2 regions of the Kitasatospora sp. NPDC049258 genome follow, and region 1 is predicted to be linked to the other one. Evidence: riboswitches for the same ligand, from Rfam matches in the RefSeq annotation. Region 1 holds a riboswitch; the other holds the start of a gene.
The links. Region 1 has a riboswitch for cobalamin ahead of AB0K43_RS07455 (peptidase). Riboswitches for the same ligand answer to the same signal wherever they lie in the genome.
Positions count from the first base shown of each region.

Region 2: linked by a shared signal. The riboswitch ahead of AB0K43_RS22945 (ribonucleoside-diphosphate reductase subunit alpha) and the one ahead of AB0K43_RS07455 (peptidase) in region 1 are both predicted to bind cobalamin.

Region 1 covers NZ_JBFAQT010000006.1:22,735-29,412, forward strand. The annotation lists partial or broken gene AB0K43_RS07435 (adenosylcobinamide amidohydrolase) at 60-329, opposite strand; gene AB0K43_RS07440 (hypothetical protein) at 495-818, opposite strand; gene AB0K43_RS07445 (serine hydrolase domain-containing protein) at 1,170-2,273, shown strand; gene AB0K43_RS07450 (flagellar hook-length control protein FliK) at 2,350-2,829, opposite strand; gene AB0K43_RS07455 (peptidase) at 2,858-3,922, opposite strand; cobalamin riboswitch at 4,019-4,158, opposite strand; gene AB0K43_RS07460 (XRE family transcriptional regulator) at 4,390-4,968, opposite strand; gene AB0K43_RS07465 (DMT family transporter) at 5,085-5,921, shown strand; gene AB0K43_RS07470 (CPBP family intramembrane glutamic endopeptidase) at 5,973-6,521, opposite strand; gene AB0K43_RS07475 (hypothetical protein) at 6,481-6,678, opposite strand, start outside.
Region 2 covers NZ_JBFAQT010000029.1:40,848-48,905, reverse strand. The annotation lists gene AB0K43_RS22960 (hypothetical protein) at 1-32, shown strand, start outside; gene def (peptide deformylase) at 132-764, shown strand; gene AB0K43_RS22950 (ribonucleotide-diphosphate reductase subunit beta) at 833-1,828, opposite strand; gene AB0K43_RS22945 (ribonucleoside-diphosphate reductase subunit alpha) at 1,849-4,239, opposite strand; cobalamin riboswitch at 4,421-4,562, opposite strand; gene AB0K43_RS22940 (GNAT family N-acetyltransferase) at 4,645-5,157, opposite strand; gene AB0K43_RS22935 (helix-turn-helix domain-containing protein) at 5,466-6,431, shown strand; gene AB0K43_RS22930 (histidine phosphatase family protein) at 6,528-7,283, opposite strand; gene mctP (monocarboxylate uptake permease MctP) at 7,438-8,058, opposite strand, start outside.

The DNA of each region.
Region 1 (6,678 bases):
GGCCTCGGCCGCGCGTGGTCGGGCACCGGTCCCCGGACCCGGCGCGCGCGGTCCGCCTCCGCGCCCGCACGCACGGCGGCGTGGACGGCGCGGGCGACCCGGGCGCCCCACCGCGAGCGCGGTCCGCCGAACGGCTCCACGCCCGACCCCGGCCGCGGCTGGCGCACCGCCACGCAGACCGCCTCCGACGGCGTCCCGGAGCGGTCGTACCCGGCGTCCAGCAGCGCCTGCACCTTTGCCTCGGTGGCGGTGGCGGTGGCGAGCAGGTTCACCAGACCTGCGTCGGACACCGCAGCGGGTACGACGACCAGGATGTTGACGGTGCCCGGCACGAAGACGGCGCGCTCCGGCACCTCATGTCCGTCACCGCCGCCCCGACCGGCCGCCCTCGCCACGGCCCTGCTCGCCGACCGCCACCTCCACCGCCGCCTCCACCGCCGCCGAGCGGCCGCCGCCGGCTGACCCCGCCCGCCGGAAGGGTCCCGGTCGCCGACTCATGGCGCCGGGTCGGCGCCCTCGACGACCTGCCAGCCGCCGGCCAGGCTGCCCGGCAGCAGGTGGTGAACACCCGCCCCGCGAAGGGTCACCAGCGCCGTGAGACCGGTGTCGAGCGCCTCGACCGACCGCCCGTAGACGATGGCGCGGGTCAACTCCAGGTCGATCGTTCCCGGCACCTCGCCCCGGATACGCCCGAAGCGGGCACCCAGGCGGACCGGCCCGTCGAGGCAGCGGACGACGACCTCGGCCTCGGCCCGGTCGACGGTCTCGAGCCGGTCGATCTGCAGCGCCGCGCCGACGCGACGGGGGCTCCCCTTCATACGTGGCTCCTCGATGGGTCCATGGGACGGCGGACGGCTGGGGAACGGCGGGGCAGCGATCATCGGCGGGGCCACCGCACTCCCCTTGCCGCGATCATTGCCGCTGTGAGTGTCCGCGCCAAGTCGCGGGACCGCGTGAGCAACCCGCTCCCGCGGACGGCCGCACCCGGGGGCTACCCCTACCCGGAGCTGGGGGCCAGCAGGATCGCCCTCGTCGCTCGGCGCCGGAGATGCTGGGCCCGGCGGACACCGGTGGTGTCCCAACGACCCGGTAGGAGTTGGCTCGTGCGTGAGCAGGCATGGCAGAGGTTCCGTTCCTCCCGGCAGCGGCGGGGTGGTCGGCGCGGGGCGCTGCCGGCCGCGGCCGCGCTGGCCGCGGCCGTCGTGACGGCGGGTGTGCTGGCGGCGCCCGCGGCATCCGCCGCCACCCGGCCGGACACCGTCCAGCAGGGCCTGGACGCGCTGGTGCGCACCGACGGCCTGCCCGCCGCGCTGGCGAGCGTCAAGGACCGGTCCGGCCGCACCCGTACGTACACCGCGGGGGTCGGCGACCTGGCCACCGGTACGACCGTGCCGGTCGACGGCCAGGTGCGGATCGGCAGCAACACCAAGACGTTCACCGCGGTGGTCGTGCTGCAACTGGTCGGTGCGGGGAGGATCTGCCTCGACGCCCCCGTCGACACCTACCTGCCCGGCCTGGTCCGCGGGGACGGGATCGACGGGCGCCGCATCACCGTCCGTCAACTCCTCCAGCAGACCAGCGGACTCCCCAACTACACCGACCACCTCTCCGACGAGATCCGGTACTACGAGCCCCACGAACTGCTCGGCCTCGCGCTCCAGCACCCGGCGGACTTCGCCCCGGGGGCGAAGTGGGCGTACAGCAACACCAACTACGTGCTGGCCGGCCTGATCGTCGAGAAGGTCACCGGCCGGCCGCTGGGCGAGGAGGTCGACCGGCGCATCGTCAAGCGCATCGGGCTGCGCCACACCTACTTCCCCGCCCCCGGCGAGGTGGCCATCCGGGAACCCCACCCCAAGGGCTACTACCAGGAATCACCCGGCGCGCCGCTGCGCGACGGCACCGAACTGGACCCCTCCTGGGCCTGGGCGGCGGGGCAGGTGGTCTCCACCAACTCCGACCTCAACCGGTTCTTCACCGCGCTCCTGGCCGGCGACCTCCTCCCGCCGGCCCAGCTCGCCGAGATGCGCACCACCGTGCCCGCCGGCCTCCCCTTCCCTCCCGGTACCCGCTACGGGCTGGGGCTGGTCAGCCGGCCGCTGTCCTGCGGCGGGGTCTACTGGGGTCACGGCGGCAGCATCACCGGGTACGAGACCCGGGGCGGCGTCACCGAGGGCGGCCGCGCCGCCGACATCGCGGTGACCACCCAGCCGTCCGACGCGGCGGCCGTCCAGCACATCGAGCGTCTCGTGGACACGGCCCTGTGCCGCTGAGCCGCGGCTGCCGGCAACCGCCGGTGCCCCGGCCCGCGTTCGCGCGGGGCCGGGGCAGCGGTGTCCGCACGGGGTGTCAGGGCGCCGTGATGCCCGGCTGGGTGCCGGCGCCGAAGGCCCAGCCCTCGACGTCGCCGGGGGCGGGGTTGTAGCTGCCCGCGCCGAGGCCGCTGTACGACCAGGCGCCGCCGTGCTGGGCGTGCCAGTAGGACCAGTAGGCGCTGCCGGTGGGGTTGGTGCAGGTGGTCGGCAGCGAGTTGATCTTGCACACGAAGCCGGGGAAGCGCGGGTGGAAGGCCCACGAGAAGCCGGCGCCGGTGAGCGCGGCGAGGCCGGTGGCCGGGTCGCCGGGGGCGCAGCCGGTCTGGATGCCACCGCCGACGGCGGTGAAGTCGACCACCACGGTGACGCCGGTGGTGCCGGTGCAGGCCGCGGCCTGCGCCTGCGGGGCCTGGGCGGCGCAGACGCCGAGCAGGCCGGCGGTCAGCGCCGCGGCGGCGGCGATCGAACCGAGCGTGCGGCGGGCCGGGCGGGCCGGGGTGCGGGTGTCGTTCATGCGGAAGCTCCTTGCAGGGTCAGGACGTTCAGCGGGTGGTCGCCGGGCAGGCGAGCACGGGCGCGGCGGGGCGGGCGCCGTGCGCGGTGAGGGTGGCCAGCGGGGTGCCGGCCAGGCCGAGGACGGCCTGTGCGGTGGCCCGGGCGCCGTTGCCGGCGTTGAAGCCGTTGGCGTCGTAGGCGACCGCGCCGCGGACGGCCGGGTCGGCGGCGCAGCCCTGCTGGAGCTTGACCAGGCTGCTCCAGCCCTTGAGGCCGGCGCCGAGGCGGCCGGTGGACAGCAGCGCCTCGGTGGCCAGGCCGGTGGTGTTGGCGTTGGAGGTGGTGGCGCCCGCGGCCGCGAAGCCGCCGTCGGCGTTCTGGTGGGCGGTCAGCCGGCCGAGGCCGGCGGCGGCCTCGGCCGGGCGGCCGGCGGCGGCGAGGGCCTGGACCGCGAGCGCGGTGGCGTCCGGGTCGCCGGTGCAGGTGGCCTGGCCGAAGGAGATCGGGAAGCCGCCGTCCGCGCACTGGGCGGAGGCCAGGAAGTCGACCGCGGCGGCCGGGGCGCCGGCGTGGGTGCGCTGCAGCGCGATCAGGGCCAGGGACTGGCCGAAGACGTTGCTGTAGTCGCCCCACTGGGAGCGGTCCGAGAACCGGCCGTTCGGGGTCTGCAGCGAGCGGAGCCGGGCGGGGAGGTCGACACCGCCGAAGGCGGCCGGGTTCTCGCCGCGGACCTCGACCGCGAGCAGCAGCTTGGCGGTGGCGCCGGCGTACGCCTCGGTGGTGCCGTCGCCGAGGTAGCCGGTGATGATCTCCGGCTTCGCCAGCCAGGTGGTGGCCTTCGCGGCGGCCCGGTCGGAGCTGTGGGAGGCGGCGAAGGCCAGCACGGCGTCGACGGTCAGACCCTGGTCGGGGTAGTGGGCGCCGTCGAGGACGGCCTCGAAGTGGTCACCGTCGACCAGTTGGCGGGCCAGCCAGCCGGCCGCGGCGGCGTCGGGGCGGACGGTGGCGGCCGAGGTGGGGGCGGCCTGGGCGGCCGTGGCGGCCGGGAGCACGGTCGCGAGGGCGAGCGCGGGTGTCGCGAGCAGGCCGAGGGAGCGGCGGAGCGCGGGCATGGAAGGCCTTTCCGGGCCTGGACGCAGGGGCCCGGAGGACGGCGGTGCGCGACCGGACAGCCCTCGGAGCTCCGGCCCGCAGACCACGACGGGAGGAGTGGACACACCTCCGCCGCCGGGTGTTCGGGCTCGCCGCCGACAGCCGTCGGCGGCCTACCGTTGCGGGTCAGCGCCGGATTCGAACCGGACTTCCCCCGACCGCGGAGTCACAACATGACGGCCCATCATGGCGACGGGCGAAAGACCCGGTCAATGGCGCGTACGTCACATCGCAGCGGGCCTGATCGGTCGTCGGCGACCGACCCGGGCGCCACGGCGGCCGGTCACCGCGGCTGCCGCGGGACGGGGCAGGGCACGGTGGACGCAGTCCCGCCGTTCGCAGATCCGGTCCGGCCGCCGGCCTCGTACGCCGGCCGGGCCCAGCGGCCGGTGCCGGCACCCTCGGAGCGGATCGGACCCTTCGAGGGTCAGGTGACGGGGCCCGGGGGAAGCTGGACCGTCATGATCAGGTGGCAGGCCTCGGTGCCCGCGCCGCGGTAGGTGTGGACGGTGTCGCCGTCGAAGGTGGCCGTCCGGCCGGCCTCCACGGTGTACTCGGTGCCGTCGACGACCAGGGTCATCCGGCCAGCGGTGACACTGACGGTCTCCACGACCCCGGGCCGGTGGGGATGGCTGGGGTACTCCTCGCCCGGCTCCAGCCGCCAGCGCCACAGCTCGACCGGCGCCGGGCCCGCGGTGGTCAGCATCAGCCGGGCCGCACCGCCCCGCGGCCCCCGCCACAACGGCTCCACCTCCTCGGCGGCCACGACCCGGACCCGACCCTCGGGCGGCCCCTGCATCAGGGCGGACACCGAGATGCCGAGGGTGTCGGCCAGCCGGACCAGGGTGGCCAGGTTGGGGTTGCCCTGGGCCTTCTCCAGCCCCACCAGCGCACCCTTGCTGACCTGGGCCCGCCGGCCGAGCTCCTCCAGGGTCAGGCCCGCCCGGGTACGGGCCGCCCGGACGTTGTGCGCGACCGTCCGCAGGGCTGCCGCCGTCTCGGTCACCTGATCACCATCCTCACTGCTGGACCACTTCAATGTACCGCGCGGTCGTTCGGTTGGGCCTTTCGGTCGATCTGATGTACCGTGTGGTCGTTCCATTGAATCGTAAGGGGTCCGCCGTGATCGCTCTGCTGCTGGCCCTGGGCAGCTCGCTCGCCTACGGGTGCGCCGACTTCCTCGGCGGCCTCGGCTCCCGCAAGGCCCATGTGCTGCGCACCGTCCTGATCGCGGCCCCGGCCAGCCTCGCGGTCGAGCTGCTGCTCTGGCCGTTCCTCGGCGCCACGTTCGAGGCCGGCGCGATCGGCTGGGGCGCTGCCTCGGGCGTGGCCTCGGCCGTCGCGTTCGCCCTGCTCTACCGCACCCTGGCGATCGGCCCGATGAACGTGCTGTCGCCGGTGACCGCCCTGGTGTCCGCGGCGCTGCCCGTCGCGGTGGGGCTGCTGCAGGGCGAGCACCTGGGTACCGCCGGCCTGGTCGGCCTGCCGCTCGCCCTGCTGGCGGTGGTGCTGATCAGCGCCGGACCGGGCACCGGCTCGGCCCGGCCCTCGCGCACCGCGCTGCTGCTGGCCTTCGGCGCCGGCGCCGCCATCGCGCTCCAGTTGGTCTTCCTGCACCAGGCACCGCGAGGCAGCGGCGTGGCCCCGCTGATCGTCGGCCGGGCGGTCTCCTCGGCCGTCGTACTGGCCGCGGCAGGGCTGCTGCGCCGCAGGCTGGGCACCGAGCGGCCCGCGTACGCGATGTCGGCCGGCGCGGGCGCCCTGGACTCGGTGGCGAACCTGCTGTTCCTGCTCGCCGCCCGCAGCGGCGACCTCACCGTCGTCGCCGTGATCACCGCCCTCTACCCCGCCGGCACCGTCCTGCTCGCCCGCACCGTCCTCGGCGAACGCCTCCACCCGAGCCAACTCCTCGGCCTGGGCACCGCCGCCGTCGCCGTCAGCCTCCTCGCGCTCGGCTGAGCCGGGCTTCGCAGCGGCCGGGGCCGCGCGGCATCGGTAGCGTCGTGGCGCTCATGCGAGCCCGCTGTCCGCGGGTCGTTCACGGCGGGTGGGACGGCCCCAGAGCCTGCGGACACCGGCGAGCAGGACGACGACGGCCAGCAGCTCGATCACCGAGAATGCGAGCGCCCCGCTCGTGGCCTGGTTGAGCTCCGCACCGGGGCCCGAGTGGATGACCAGGGCAAAGTCCCACAGGCCGTGGACGACCATGCCGGCCACGAGGGTGCCGGTCGTGCGACGGCACAGGTAGAAGATCGTGCCGATGCCCATGGTCCCGAAGACCTGCCGGATCGTGGTGGCGGCATCCTGGCCGTTGACGGCGTTGACCCCGTGCATCAGGCCGAGGAGGACGGTGCTGGCGAGCCACGCCCACACCTCTCGGAACCGGGACCGGAAACGGTCAGGAGAACTCCGCGGGTCATCAACTCCTCGCTGTAGCCCACGAAGGCGAAGGCGACGATCAGACAGGTGAGCCGGCCGCCCCCGAAGTCTCCGGGGTGGCCGGTCAGCACGGTGATGATCAGAGCGACGACCGCGACGACCGGTAGGACCACGGTCCACCGGCCAGGGTCTTCGGTTCGGACATGACGGGCCGCCACCAGCCGAGCGCGGTCACCGCCACGGTGAGCAGGACCGAGACGATACCGATCGGCAGCAGTACGGCCTTGAGGACGTTGTCCGCGCTGGCGGTCACCTCGGTGCACTTCACACCGGGCGC
Region 2 (8,058 bases), on a different contig from region 1:
GGGCGTACCGGGATCTGGAGGAGGTCTGCTGAGAACGGGCCGCGGGCTCCCGGGAGTAAGGACCGGCGGTGACCCTGGGGCCGTACCCTTGAGCGGTACATCTCGGTAGATCCACGAAAGCGGAAGCGACCATGGCGGACCAGCACGACCACGAGCACGACCACGAGCACGACCACGCCGAGCCCGAGGCCCAGCAGGTGATCGGTGAGGTGCCCGACCTCTCCCGGGGCACCGCCCGCCCGATCACCGTGGTCGGCAACCCCGTCCTGCACCGCGAGTGCAAGGACGTCACCTCCTTCGACGCCGAACTCGCCGCGCTGATCGACGACATGTTCGTCTCGATGGAGGCGGCCCAGGGCGTCGGCCTGGCGGCCAACCAGATCGGCGTCGACCTGAAGGTCTTCGTCTACGACTGCCCGGACGACGAGGGCGTGCGCCACATCGGCCACGTGATCAACCCGGTGCTGGAGGACCTGCCGGCCGGCCGCCGGGTGCTGGACGACTCGCCGGAGGGCTGCCTCTCGGTGCCGACCGCGTACATGGACCTGGCCCGCCCGGACTACGCCGCGGTCACCGGCCAGGACAAGGACGGCAACCCGATCCGGGTCGAGGGCACCGGCTTCTTCGCCCGCTGCCTGCAGCACGAGACCGACCACCTGTACGGGTACCTGTACATCGACCGGCTCTCCAAGCGCGACCGCAAGGACGCCCTGAAGCAGATGGCCGAGGGCACCGCCCGCTACGCCACCGTGCCCAACGACTGAGCCGCGGCACGCCGAAGGGCCGGTACCGGAGCGATCCGGTACCGGCCCTTCGGCATGTGGGGCGCGGTCTAGAAGTCGTCGTCGAAGGCGACCGAGCCCTCGACCGCGACCTGGTACGCCGAGACCCGGCGCTCGAAGAAGTTGGTCAGCTCCTGCACGTTCTGCAGCTCCATGAACCCGAACGGGTTGCTGGACCCGTAGCGGATCGGCAGGCCCAGCCGGGCGAGCCGCTGGTCGGCCACGGCCTGCAGGTACTCCCGCATCGACTCGGTGTTCATGCCCGGCAGGCCCTCGCCGCACAGGTCACGGGCGAACTGGAGCTCGGCCTCGACGGCCTCCTCCAGCATCTCGGTGACCTGCTTGGCCATCTGGTCGTCGAAGAGGTCGGGCTCCTCCGAGCGGACGGTGTCCACCACCGAGAAGGCGAAGTCCATGTGCATGGACTCGTCCCGGAACACCCAGTTGGTGCCGGTGGCCAGACCGTGCAGCAGCCCGCGGGAGCGGAACCAGTACACGTACGCGAACGCGCCGTAGAAGAACAGGCCCTCGACGCAGGCCGCGAAGCAGATCAGGTTGAGCAGGAACGCCCGGCGGTCGTCCTTGGACTGCAGCGAGTCCAGGTGGTCGACGGCGTTCATGTACGTGAAGCAGAACTGCGCCTTCTGGTGGATGGAGGGGATGTTCTCCACCGCGTCGAAGGCCGCCGCCCGGTCCTCGGGATCGGGCAGGTAGGTGTCGAGCAGCGTCAGGTAGAACTGGACGTGCACGGCCTCCTCGAACAGCTGCCGGGACAGGTAGAGCCGGGCCTCGGGCGAGTTGATGTGCTTGTAGAGGCTCAGCACCACGTTGTTGGCGACGATCGAGTCACCGGTGGCGAAGAAGGCGACCAGCCGGCCGATCATGTGCCGCTCGCCCTCGCTCAGCTTGGCGAGGTCGGCGACGTCGGAGTGCAGGTCCACCTCCTCCACGGTCCAGGTGTTCTTGATCGCGTCCCGGTACCGGTCGTAGAACGACGGGTAGCGCATCGGACGCAGGGTCAGCTCGAACCCGGGGTCGAGCAGCATCTTCTCGCGGTCGGCGGAACTCACTGGCAGGCCTCGCAGGACTCGGGGTTCTCCAGGGAGCAGGCGAGCGCCGCCTCCTCCTCCGGGGAGAGGGTGGGGGAGGGCACCGGCACGGGGGCGGCGGTGCGGGCGGCGCCGGACGCGGCCTGGGCGATCCGGGTGGCCGGACGCGAACGCAGGTAGTAGGTGGTCTTCAGACCGACCTTCCAGGCGTAGGCGTACATCGAGCTGAGCTTGCCGATGGTCGGCGCGGCCATGAAGAGGTTCAGCGACTGGCTCTGGTCGATGTACGGCTGCCGGGCGGCGGCCAGGTCGATCAGCGCGCGCTGGGGCAGCTCCCACGCGGTGCGGTAGAGCGAACGGACGCCGGCCGGCAGCCAGTTCAGCTCCTGCACCGAGCCGTTGGCCTCGCGCAGCGCGTCCCGGGTCTGCTGGTCCCAGACACCGAGCTCCTTGAGCTCGCGCACCAGGTACGGGTTGACCTGGAGGAACTCGCCGGACAGCGTCTCGCGCTTGAACAGGTTGGAGACCTGCGGCTCGATGCACTCGTACACACCGGCGATCGAGGCGATGGTCGCGGTCGGCGCGATCGCCAGCAGCAGCGAGTTGCGCAGGCCGGTGGTGGCGATCTTCGCGCGCAGCGCGTCCCAGCGCCCGCTCCACTGCGGGGCGGTGTCGAAGTGGTCGATGTGCAGCTGGCCGCGGGCGGCCCGGGTCTCCGCGTACGCGCTGTGCTGCCCGAACTCCTCGGCCAGCTCGCTGGAGCGCTCGTAGGCGGTGAGCATGATGCGCTCGGAGATCAGCGTGGAGAGCTGCTTGGCCTCGGCCGAGTCGAAGTCGATCCGGAGCTTGAAGAAGACGTCCTGCAGGCCCATCACGCCGAGGCCGACCGGCCGCCAGCGGGAGTTGGAGTTCCCGGCCTCGGGGGTCGGGTAGAAGTTGATGTCGATGACCCGGTCCAGGAAGGTCACGGCGGTGCGCACGGTGGCGTCCAGCCGCTCCCAGTCCATCGCGCCGAGCAGGTCCTCGACCGAGGCGCCGTCCGCCACGTGCGCGCCCAGGTTGACCGAGCCCAGGTTGCAGACCGCGGTCTCGGAGTCGTCGGTGACCTCCAGGATCTCGGTGCACAGGTTCGAGGAGTGCACCGTGCGGCCGGGCAGCGCGGTCTGGTTGGCGGCGCGGTTGGAGGCGTCCTTGAAGGTCATCCAGCCGTTGCCGGTCTGCGCCAGGGTGCGCATCATCCGGGCGTACAGGGTCTGCGCGGGGATGGTGCGCACGGCCTTGCCGGCCTGCTCGGCCTTCAGGTACGCCTCGTCGAAGTCGGCGCCCCACAGGTCGACCAGCTCGGGCACGTCGGCCGGGGAGAACAGCGACCAGTCCGCGTCGGCGTTGACCCGGCGCATGAACTCGTCCGGGATCCAGTGCGCCAGGTTGAGGTTGTGGGTGCGGCGGGCCTCTTCGCCGGTGTTGTCGCGGAGCTCCAGGAACTCCTCGATGTCGGCGTGCCAGGTCTCCAGGTAGACGCAGGCCGCGCCCTTGCGCCGGCCGCCCTGGTTGACGGCGGCGACCGAGGAGTCCAGGGTGCGCAGGAACGGCACGATGCCGTTGGACTGGCCGTTGGTGCCGCGGATCAGGCTGCCGCGCGAGCGGATCCGGCTGTAGGACAGGCCGATGCCGCCGGCGTGCTTGGACAGCCGGGCGATCTGCGCGTAGCGCGAGTAGATCGAGTCCAGGTTGTCCAGCGGCGAGTCCAGCAGGTAGCAGCTGGACATCTGCGGGTGCTTGGTGCCGGAGTTGAACAGGGTCGGCGAGGACGGCAGGTAGGAGAGCGCGCTCATCAGCGCATACAGCTCGGCGACCTCGCGCACCGACTTCTCGCTGTCGCCGACCGCCAGCCCGGCGGCGACCCGGAGCAGGAAGTGCTGCGGGGTCTCGATCACCTTGCGGGTGATCGGGTGGCGCAGCAGGTACCGGGACTGCACGGTCCGCAGGCCGAAGTACTCGAAGCGGTCGTCGCCCTGCTGGTCGATCAGCGCGTCGAAGGCGTCCGCGTGCCGGGCCACGAAGGCGGCGGTGGTGTCGCCGATCAGGCCCTCGGCGTGGCCGACGGCGATCGAGGCGGAGAACGAGAGGGCGCCCTGGCCGATCGCCTCGTCCGAGATCTCCAGCGCCAGCAGGCGGGCGGCCAGCTTCGAGTACTGGGGGTCCTCGGCGATCATCGACGCGGCGGCCTCCACGGCCAGCCCGCGCAGCTCCGCGAAGTCGGAGCCGGCGTGGCGGCCGCGCAGCGCGGCGGCGGCGACGTGGCCGGGGTCCACCTGGGGGAGGTCGGTGCTCCGGTCGGTGAGCAGCCGGAGCAGCGCGGCACCGGGATCGGTCTGGGCGACGGAGGCTGAACCCTGGGACGGCAGGGCGACTGAGGCAGCGACGGTCAAGGCGCACTCTCTCCTGTGGCGGCGGCGGACGAGATCAGCCGGACCGTTGCGGACAGGGCGGAGCGGCACGCCGAATCACCAGGCGCGCATGGTCCCACCCCGGCCCACCCGCGAGGCCCGGACAAGTACTGCGGTGCTGCAAGGCATCTGCGGGGAAGCCGTGTGGCACACCGTCGGCAGGTCTCGGACTCGCGGGTCAGGGTGTTGCGAAGCCCGCTCACCGTTGCGGGGCAGCCCCGGACTCCCACCGGGTTTCCCTGCGTCGACAGCGAGAGCGAGCATACATGTTGTGGGCGGGCTCAGGATGCGCCACCAGATGTAGTGCCGCGTGTCGTGGTCGCTCAACTGCGTTGTGCCACCGGACCGGGCCCTGGCCGAGCCTCAGAATGTGATGGAGTAGACGATCACGCCGACGCCGGGCGCCGGCTCCCAGTCCCGCTCCGGGGCCCGGTGGAAGCCCAGTCGTTCGTAGACACGATGGGCCGCGGTCATCTGCGGGCGGGTGGAGAACGCCATTCCGGTGAGCCCCAGCTCCCGGCTGCGCGCCATCGCGGCGCGCACCAGGGCGCCGCCGGCGCCGCGGCCGCGGGCCGCCCGCGCGACCGCCAGCATCCGGATCTCGCCCTCGTGCGGCTCGGCGATGTCGGCCCAGGGGTTGCCGCCCGCGGCGAAGGTCACACAGCCGAGCACGGCTCCCGGTCCGCCGGCCGGATCGAGGGCGACGAGCAGCTCGGCCTCCTCGGCCCGGCGCCGGGCGTCCCCGAGGAGCTCGGCGTAGGGGCCGTCGGGCTTGCTGTGCCCCTCGCCGACGTAGACCTCGACGCAGAGCGCTCCGGCCGGGGCGAGGTCCTCCTCGCGGGCGTGGCGGATGACGAGATCGGTGACGGCGTCCATGCCCCGATTCTGCCGAAGGCCGGGTCGGTGCCGGTGGGCAGGGTGCCGTGCAGCCGGTCCGGCAGACCGGGGTCGGCCGGGTAGCCGCCGGAGCGGTGCCAGTTGTCCCGGCCGTGCCGGCCGGTGCGGTCGAGGTCGCGGCCGACCAGCAGGCCGAGCAGGCCGAAGGCGCCGGCCGCGCCGGCCAGGGCGAGCACGCCGTGGAGCGCTGAGGAGGTCATGCCTCCACTCTCGCGAGGGCCCCGCAGGCGGACGAGTGGCAGAAATGCCCACTTGCCTCGAAAACCTGCCACCGCCATGCTGGAGCCATGCTGAAGAACGTGGTCGCCGTGGTGCTGGAGGAGGTCCACCCCTTCGAGCTGGGGGTGGCCTGCGAGATCTTCGGCCTGGACCGGAGCGACGACGGCCTGCCGGTCTACGACTTCGCGCTCGCCTCGGCCCGCCCCGGCCCGCTGCGCACCCATGCCGGCTTCAGCGTCGACGTACCGTACGGCGCGGAGCGGATCGCCGAGGCCGACCTGGTGATCGCCGCCGCGACCGGCATCCAGGACGGGTTCCCGGCCCCGCTGATCGAGGCCCTGCGGGCGGCCGTGGAGCGTGGCGCGCGGGTGCTGTCGATCTGCAGCGGCACCTTCCTGCTGGGCGCCGCCGGGCTGCTCGACGGGCGCCGCTGCACCACCCACTGGCGGCACTCCGAGCGGCTGGCCGCGCGCTTCCCGCTCACCACGGTCGAGCCGGACGTGCTCTACGTGGACGAGGACCCGGTGATCACCGCGGCCGGTACCGCCGCCGGCATCGACGCCTGCCTGCACCTGGTCCGCAAGGTCCAGGGGCCCGAGGTGGCCCGCGGGATCGCCCGCCGGATGGTGGTCGCACCGCACCGGGACGGCGGCCAGGCGCAGTTCGTCGCCAGGCCGCTGCCGGCCGAGGACGGCGATTCGCTGGGCGGCCTGCTGGAGTGGCTCCGCCACCACCTCGACCAGGAGCTCACGGTGGACCAGCTGGCCGCCAGGGCGCACATGTCGCCGCGCACCTTCGCCCGCCGCTTCCAGCAGGAGACCGGGACCACCCCGCACCGCTGGCTGACCGGCCAGCGGGTGCTGCTGGCCCAGCGCCTGTTGGAGGGCACCGGCGAGCCGGTGGACGCGGTGGCGGCCCGCTGCGGGTTCGGCAACGCGGCCACCCTGCGGCACCACTTCGGCCGCTGGCTGGGCACCACCCCGCAGGCCTACCGGCGGGCCTTCGGCGGCGTGGGGCAGCCCGCCGGCCGGTGAGCCGGGGCGGCGGGGCCGGAGCAGCGGTGGGGCAGGGGATCGGTCAGGCAGGGGATCGGTCGGGCAGGGGATCGGTCGGGCGGCGGGGCAGGGGGGTCAGGAGGCGGGTCGGTCCAGGTGGCCGGTGTCGTTCCAGCCGTCCGGCACCAGCCGGCCGCAGTCGGCCCGCCAGCGGCTGGCGGAGCAGTTGCGCACCGGTTCGAGGGCGATCAGGTCGGGCTCGGTGAGCCGGTCCAGGATGTAGCGCAGCATCAGCACGGTGCAGTCGTGCGCGACCACCAGCACCGGGTGGCCGTCCTCCTCCTCGCCCAGGTCGCGCAGCAGGCTGCGCACCCGCAGCGCCACGTCCAGCCAGGACTCGCCGCCGGGCGGCCGGTAGTGCAGCTCGCCCATCCGGCGGCGGCGGGCGGCCTCGCTCGGGTGCTCCTTCTCGATCGCGGCCTTGGTGAGCATCTCCAGGACGCCCAGCTCTCTGTCCCGCAGCCGCTCGTCCTGCCGGACCGGGATCGTGACCGGCACCGCGCCCAGCCCGCAGGCCTGGGCGAGCGCGATCCGGGTGGTCTCGGTGGTGCGCAGGTACGGCGAGCACCAGACGCTGCGCGGGCGGTCGGCCGCCGGCAGCGCCGCCCACCAGCGGCCGAGCGCCTGGGCCTGGGCCTGGCCGCGCATCGAGAGCGGGATGTCGGCGTCCCGGCTGGTGATCGGGACGGTCAGCGCCCCGGTCGCGTCGGCGTGCTTGAACTCGACGTTGGCGGTCGACTCGCCGTGCCGGGTGGCGATCAGCAGTGAGGGCAGCCGGGTGCCCTCGCGGTGGTTCCGGTGTCCGTTCAGGATGGTGCCGAGCTCGGTCATGGCAGCGTCTCCCCGTTTCCTCGTCTCTGCCTGGGACGAACGGCCCGCCACACAGATCATCGCCCGATATGATCGCGCCGTCGCCTCAAGTGTTGACCGAGGCGACGGCGCGATCACAGGGCGCACACAGGGCTTTGTGCGCGCTCCCGATGACTCAGTGCGCTGCCGCAGGCTGCGGGGCGCCCTCGACGGCCGGCTCGCCGGCGTCGGCACTGTAGTCGGCCGGCGAGGTGGCGTCCACGCCCTCCGGGGCCTTGGCGGCCCGCAGCACCAGCGTCAGCACCACGGCCACCAGCAGGTTCAGCACGAACGCGGTGAGCCCGATGTAGCCGATCTCGCCGATCCCGGGAATCTCCGCGGAGCTGCCGCCGAAGTGCTTGGTGGCGGGCGAGGAGACCCCGTAGGCCTTCCAGGTGCCGTACCCCATGCCCGCCGCCCAGCCGGCCAGCAGCGCCCAGCGGTGGAACCAGCGGGTGAACAGGCCGCCGACGATCGAGACGAAGGTCTGCAGGATCCACAGGCCGCCCAGCAGCTGCAGGTTGATCGCGAACTGCTTGTCCATGGTCAGCACGAAGGCCAGCGCGCCGACCTTGACCAGCAGCGAGGCGATCTTGGCGACCTTGGTCTCCTCGGCCGCGGTGGCGCCGGGCTTGAGGAACTCCTTGTAGACGTTGCGGGTGAACAGGTTGGCGGCGGCGATCGACATGATCGCGGCCGGCACCAGGGCGCCGATGCCGATCGCGGCGAAGGCCACGCCGGTGAACCAGTCCGGGAA